3 regions of the Sphingomonas sp. Ant20 genome follow, and region 1 is predicted to be linked to each of the others. Evidence: riboswitches for the same ligand, from Rfam matches in the RefSeq annotation. Region 1 holds a riboswitch; each other region holds the start of a gene.
What was found. A riboswitch is a leader RNA that binds a small molecule or an ion and turns the genes downstream of it on or off. The one in region 1 is predicted to bind cobalamin.
Positions count from the first base shown of each region.

Region 2: it holds a riboswitch for cobalamin, as region 1 does, so the genes downstream of both, NI18_RS00830 (TonB-dependent receptor) here and NI18_RS26585 (hypothetical protein) in region 1, are expected to answer to the same signal.
Region 3: it holds a riboswitch for cobalamin, as region 1 does, so the genes downstream of both, NI18_RS27210 (TonB-dependent receptor plug domain-containing protein) here and NI18_RS26585 (hypothetical protein) in region 1, are expected to answer to the same signal.

Region 1 covers NZ_JRVI01000029.1:47,351-49,615, reverse strand. Annotated here, with positions in the region: partial or broken gene NI18_RS06090 (TonB-dependent receptor) at 1-709, opposite strand, end outside; gene NI18_RS26585 (hypothetical protein) at 660-1,049, opposite strand; cobalamin riboswitch at 1,231-1,464, opposite strand; partial or broken gene NI18_RS06085 (CoA ester lyase) at 1,523-2,265, opposite strand, start outside.
Region 2 covers NZ_JRVI01000003.1:18,447-20,711, reverse strand. Annotated here, with positions in the region: gene NI18_RS26130 (hypothetical protein) at 1-105, opposite strand, end outside; cobalamin riboswitch at 324-564, shown strand; gene NI18_RS00830 (TonB-dependent receptor) at 813-2,265, shown strand, end outside.
Region 3 covers NZ_JRVI01000148.1:33,158-35,422, reverse strand. Annotated here, with positions in the region: gene NI18_RS27210 (TonB-dependent receptor plug domain-containing protein) at 1-1,011, opposite strand, end outside; cobalamin riboswitch at 1,179-1,420, opposite strand; gene NI18_RS15715 (TonB-dependent siderophore receptor) at 1,870-2,265, shown strand, end outside.

The DNA of each region.
Region 1 (2,265 bases):
CGGTCAGCCGATGCCGGATGCTATCAGTGCCGAACCGGAAGGCGCTTTCGAACGATCCCTTGTACCGTCGTCCCTTGTTGCCAAAGCTCAAGGCATCGTCGGCCAGCGCCCGGCGTGTCGTATCGGCAAACTGGCCGCTGAGCGCATTCGTCCAGCGGCCATCCGCCAGCGCCAACTCCGCGCGGATGAGCCCGTAATGCGCCTCGACCGTGCTGCGCGCGCCTGGCGTATCGACGATCGTGCCGAACTGCGGGCCGCTCAATGCCGTGTCGTTGCTGTCGGCATCGGTATAGCTGTAGCGCCCGACGCCCGTGACCTTCAGCGTGTCGGTGGGCGACCAGCTGAGCTTGCCCGTCGCGCCGACGCTCTTCGCGCCAATGTCGCGCGATCCGCCCCGTGCGGTCGGCGTGCCGTCGGTGAGATAGGTCGAACTCGACAGCGCGTAGTCGAGATTGCCCGCTACGCCTGCGACCCGCGCGCCGCCCGAAAACGTGCCGAACGATCCCCCCTCGGCCCGCAGCGATACGCCCGGGGCTTCCGCGCCGCTGAGCGTGAGATACTGAATGACGCCGCCGATCGCGTCGGACCCGTACAGCGCCGATTGCTGGCCGCGCAGCACCTCGACCCGTGCCGCCTCGTCGGCAATCAGCGTGCCGAAATCATATTCGCCCTGATAGGGATCGGATACTTCGATCCCGTCGATCAACACCAGCACGTGATTGCCCTCCGATCCGCGGATCCGGACCTGCGTCGTCCCCCCCGACCGCGCCGGTCCGGCTGACCGCCAGCGCGGGGACGTCGCGCAGCACGTCGGACACGATCCGGGTCTGCCGCTGGTCGAGCGTGGCGGCGTCGAGCACTGTCACCGACGCCCCGAGCTGATCGGCGGGAACCGCGTCCCCCGATCGCGATGCGGTAACCACCAGCTCGGCGTCGCCCCCTGCCGCCTCGCCCGTCGCCGCGGCAATCGGATCGGGCTCGGCCGCGGCCGGCGATGCAAAGGCCGTGGCGGTCGCGAGAACCGCAAGCGAAACGAAAATTCTAGTCATGAAACGATACCCCCGGCGTCACGAGCGACCGGCCGGGGCCTGCCGTCCGATGCTACGGACAGCCGGCGCAACACTTGGGGTGCACGCCGAACCGCACCCGCCACGCGCGCCGATGCGGCCCCCGCCGCATGGTTCGTCGCTCAGACGGAGTACCGTGCCGCGGCCATCCCCTGGACCATGGCAAGAGCGACCGAGCGCCGGCAGGTCTCCTGGCTCGCGGGTCGACGCCCGGTACGCGACCTTCCCGGGCCCTGCGCTTACGCTCAGGCCTAGTGGTCGTCCCCTCATAACGAAGGAACATGCGCACCGCGCTCACCGCTTACAGTTGCAGGGACAGCCGCGGCATGAGGAGGCTCGCCTCCCGCACCGCATTCCCTTTGAAGCCCCGAGGGGCACCGACGCGATCTGCGACCCCGGCCTTCACCGGTTTCGCGGGGCGACGGTAGCGCAGAAAATTCCTGCCGCCAATGGGCCTAGAGTCTCGCGAGGATCGCCCGCGCCTGGCGCAGGTGCGGCGCATCGATCATCCGTCCATCAAGCTGCAGCGCGCCGGCCTCGGGAGCCGCCGCAAACGCTGCGACGACGGCATGCGCACGTGCCACGCTCGCCGCATCCGGCGTGAACGCGGCGTTGATCGTGGCGACCTGCGACGGGTGGATCGCCATCATGCCGGTGAAGCCGTCGCGGCTGCCGCGCGCGGCATAGGCTGCCAGCCCGTCAATGTCCGCGATTGCTGGATAGACCGTTTCGATCGCCGCTACGTCCGCCGCATGCGCGCCGAACAGCAGCAGCGATCGTACGAGCTTATAGGGCTCGGTATAGGACCCGTCGTCCTCCCGACTGGTCGCCGCGCCGATCGCCGCGGGCAGGTCTTCGGCGCCCCAGGTCAGGCCGCATAACCGGCCGTTGACCCGCGCATATTCGCCCAGTGTGAAGATCGCGGCGGGCACTTCGGTCGCGATCGGCAGGATCGGCGGACAGTCATCGCCATAAGCCTCGACCAGCGCGAGGACGGTCGCGGGTCCGGTCGCCTTGGGCAGCATGATCGCATCGGCGCCCCTCGCCGCAGCGATATCGTCGTCCAGCCACCCCGAGTCGACGGGATTGATCCGGACCATCCGCACGACGTCGGTGTGGTCCTGCAACGCGGCCCGGACCGCCTCGCGGGCAACAGCCTTGCGGGAGAGCGAGACCGAATCCTCCAGATCGAGGATGA
Region 2 (2,265 bases), on a different contig from region 1:
GGCCGGCGCCACCGTCTGCGCGGCGACTGGCTGAATCATGGCACCAGCCGATGTCGCAGCCAGCAGCATCGCCGTCACGGCCTGACGGCTCTTCACGTTCTTCATCTCTATCCCTTAATCCTGCATGCCATCAGCGTGGCATCCCCGCACAGAGCGTGCGGCACCGCCGCCTCCTGATCGAGGACGCGCATCGCGCCAAACGGAGCTTCTGGATCACAGCAATCGAGCAGGACGATCGAGCCGCCATCGCGCCGCTCGCCGGACGATTGCCGAACGATCCTGACCGGGATAGACCGGCGCCGCTGACCTGTTCGATCCGAGCAGGGCGGCATGATCGCGTCGGTGCCCCGAAAGGGCTTAATAGGGAACGCGGTGAGGGTGGTTCGCCACCTGAAGCCGAGGCTGTCCCTGCAACTGTAAGCGGCGAGCGCGATGCATTTCGCTTCTTCCTGCAAAGGAAGGAGCAGCCACTGGGCCAGACGTTTCGTCATGAGGGCCTGGGAAGGCCGTGCATCGTGTGATGACCCGTGAGCCAGGAGACCTGCCGGCGTCTGGTCGCTCTTGCCTGGCCCAGGGGGTGGCCGCGGCACGGTACTCCGTCGAGCGACGACGTGTGCGGTGGGGACCGCACGGGCATGCGTGCCGGTCGCAATCGCGTCCGGCTGGCGCGGATGTCGGCCGTTCGCGGGAGGTCCCTGCCGGGTTCGCCAGACGCCCGGGGGATTACCGTAATGCCGTTCCTATTGTCTCGCCTCGCGCTCGCGGGGGCTATTCTGTCGCCTGTCTTCGCAGCACAAGTCCACGCCCAGTCCGTGCCGGATCCCGATACCAAGGACATCCTGATCGTCGGACAGCATGCCCAGGACACGCTCACCACGCCGAATGCGACCGGCAGCCGCCTGGGGCTCACGCCGCTCGAGACCCCCGCGACGATCTCGGTCATCGATGGCGCCACGATCCGCGCGCGCGGCGACCTGTCGGTGATCGACGCGACGAGCCGCGCACCGGGCATCAGCAACGCCGGAAACCCCGGCAATGGCGGCACCGCGCTCGCCGCGCGCGGCTTCAGCGGCCAGGGATCCGTGCTTCAGCTGATCGACGGTATAAGGCTGTTCCCGGCTGCCGGCACGATAACCTTTCCGACCGATCCGTGGATGGTCGAGCGGATCGACATCCTGAGCGGCCCGGCCTCGGTGCTCTACGGCCAGGGCGCGCTGGGCGGCGCGGTAAATGTCCTGATGCGCAAACCCGATACGCAGCGGACGCATGTGGAGGGGGAGATCGGCTATGGCTCGCAGGACAGCTTCCATCTCGCGGCGGGCGCAGGGGGGCCGATCACCGAGCGCCTCTCCTACCGCATCGACGGCAGCTATCGCCGATCGGACGGCTATGTCGATCGCGGCCAGTCGCGCAGCCATGCCGTGTCGGGCACGCTGCGCTGGGCACCGACCGACACGCTCGTCGTCACCGCGCGGGACGATTATGGCGACCAGAAGCCGATGCGCTATTTCGGTACGCCGCTGATCGACGGTCGGCTCGACGACCGCATCCGGGAGCGCAACTACAACACACGCGACGGCGTCATCCGCTACCGGGACAACCGCACCAGCCTGCAGGTCGACTGGACGCCGAGCGATGTGGTCACCGTCAGCAACCAGGCCTATCGCCTCAGCTCCAAACGCTCCTGGCTCAATCTCGAAACCTATTGCTGGGTCGCCGCAGACGGGGTCTGCGCCAACGGCAGTGGCAACACCGGCACACCCGGTGGCATCCTGCGTACCGACATGACCGGCATCGTCCATGATCAGACGCAGTGGGGCGACCAGGGCAGCGTGACGTTCAGGACGGGCATCGCCGATGGCGTCGGCAACGACTTGGTCATGGGCTTCGATGTCAACCTTATCAAACTGACATATTCCCACAATTTCGGGTCTGACCCGCAGGTTTCGGAGGTCGATCCCTTCGCGTTCGATCCCGGTCTGATCATCGACACGCAAGGCATCGCACCGCGCTATCGCACGCGCACGACCGAATATGCGGTCTTCGCCGAGGACCGGCTGAAGCTCGGAACGCACGTCTCGATCGTCGGTGGCGTCCGCTTCGAGCGCGACACGATCCGCCGCTGGTCGATCGACTATCCGGGCGGCACCGGCACCGAGACGTTCGTGCTCGCCAAGCAACTGCACAATCTGACCTGGCGGGTCGGGAGCGTCTATCAACCGATCACGACGGTGTCGCTCTATGCGCAATATGCCACCGGCGTGG
Region 3 (2,265 bases), on a different contig from region 1:
GCCGTTGGCGCAGACCCCGTCCGCGGCGATCCAGCAATAGCTTTCGAGATTGAGCCAGGAGCGTTTCGAGATGAGGCGATAGGCCTGGTTGCTGACGGTGACCGCATCGCTCGGCGTCCAGTCGACCTGCAGGCTGGTACGGTTGTCGCGGTACCGGATAAAGCCGTCACGTGTGTTGTAGTTGCGCTCCCGGATGCGGTCGTCGAGCCGACCGTCGATCAGCGGTGTGCCGAAATAGCGCATCGGCTTCTGGTTGCCATAATCGTCCCGCGCAGTGACGACGAGCGTGTCGGTCGGTGCCCAGCGCAGCGTGCCCGATACGGCATGGCTGCGCGACTGGCCGCGATCGACAAAGCCGTCGGACCGGCGATAGCTGCCGTCGATGCGGTAGGAGAGGCGCTCGGTGATCGGCCCCCCTGCGCCCGCCGCGAGATGGAAGCTGTCCTGCGACCCATAGCCGATCTCGCCCTCCACGTGCGTCCGCTGCGTATCGGGTTTGCGCATCAGGACATTCACCGCGCCGCCCAGCGCGCCCTGGCCGTAGAGCACGGAGGCCGGACCACTCAGGACGTCGATCCGCTCGACCATCCACGGATCGGTCGGGAAGGTGATCGTGCCGGCCGCCGGGAACAGCCTGATGCCGTCGATGAGCTGGAGCACGGATCCCTGACCGCTGAACCCCCGCGCGGCGAGTGCGGTGCCGCCATTGCCGGGATTGCCCGCGTTGCTGATGCCCGGTGCGCGGCTCGTCGCGTCGATCACCGACATATCGCCGCGCGCGCGGATCGTGGCGCCGTCGATGACCGACAGCGTAGCGGGAGTCTCGAGCGGCGTAAGGCCCAGGCGGCTGCCGGTCCCATTCGGCGTGGTGAGCGTGTCCTGGGCATACTGTCCGACGATCAGGATGTCCTTGGTATCGGGATCCGGCGCGGACTGCGCGTCGAGCGGTGCTGCGAAGACAGGCGACAGAATAGCGTCCGCGAGCGCGAGGCGAGACAATAGGAACGGCATTACGGTAATCCCCCGGGCGTCTAGCGAACCCGGCAGGGACCTCCCGCGAACGGCCGACATCCGCGCCAGCCGGACGCGATTGCGACCGGCACGCATGCCCGTGCGGTCCCCACCGCACACGTCGTCGCTCGACGGAGTACCGTGCCGCGGCCACCCCCTGGGCCAGGCAAGAGCGACCAGACGCCGGCAGGTCTCCTGGCTCACGGGTCCTCGCACGATGCACGGCCTTCCCAGGCCCTAATGACGTAACGTCTGGCCCAGTGGCTGCCCCTTCCTTTGCAGGAAGAAGCGAAATGCATCGCGCTCGCCGCTTACAGTTGCAGGGACAGCCTCGGCTTCAGGTGGCGAACCACCCTCACCGCGTTCCCTATTAAGCCCCTTCCGGGGCACCGACGCGATCATGCCGACCGTCTCCAGCGGAGCAGGTCAGCGGGGATGATGTATCCTGACGAAGACGATCCGGCAATTGGTCGACGCGACGATTGCAAAGGTCCAAAAAGAGTGCCGGTGCCCATTAACGAATGTCGGAAGTTGGGAAGCGGCAGATGCGTCTAGAACGACCGGAATTGGGTCAGAATTGCTATCCATCGCGCGCTGAAATCAACAGGCGCGGCCGGCGATCTATAAGCCTCGTGAGACATAATATTTTTGCGAATCTCAATAGGTTAAACTTGCGCCTGCTCGCGCTCGCCTCAACGATCATGACAAAACCGTTATATTGCTAGTGACTCGCAACAGCATATGACATAGAGGCCTCCCGATAACGGGGGGTTCAGTATGAGTTTTTCGAGTATATTGCTGGCGAGTGCAGCGTTTGTCGGAGCACCTTTGCCAGCTCCGGCTGAGGAGCCAAGGACCGTGGAAACGGCCTCCGGATCGGACGATGCGCAGAAGTCCGACGAAATCATGGTGATCGGCAAAAGCTATGGTCGTGCGGTCGGCAAGACTGTGACGCCGCTCAAGGACACGCCGAACACCATTACCGTGATCGATCGCGATCAGATCGAGGGTCAGAACTTGTTTACGCTGGAAGACGCGCTGACCGCGACCAATGGCATCACAGTCAATGGCGTCGGCAGCGAGGATCCGTCGTTCTTCTCGCGCGGGTTCGCGATCACCAATTACCTGATCGACGGCGTCCCGAGTTTTGCGTTCAACTTCCCATCCGCCGTGCCGGACCTGTTCTTCTACGACCGGTTGGAAGTGCTGCGCGGCCCGGCAGGTCTGTTTAGCGGATCGGGCAATCCGGCGGGC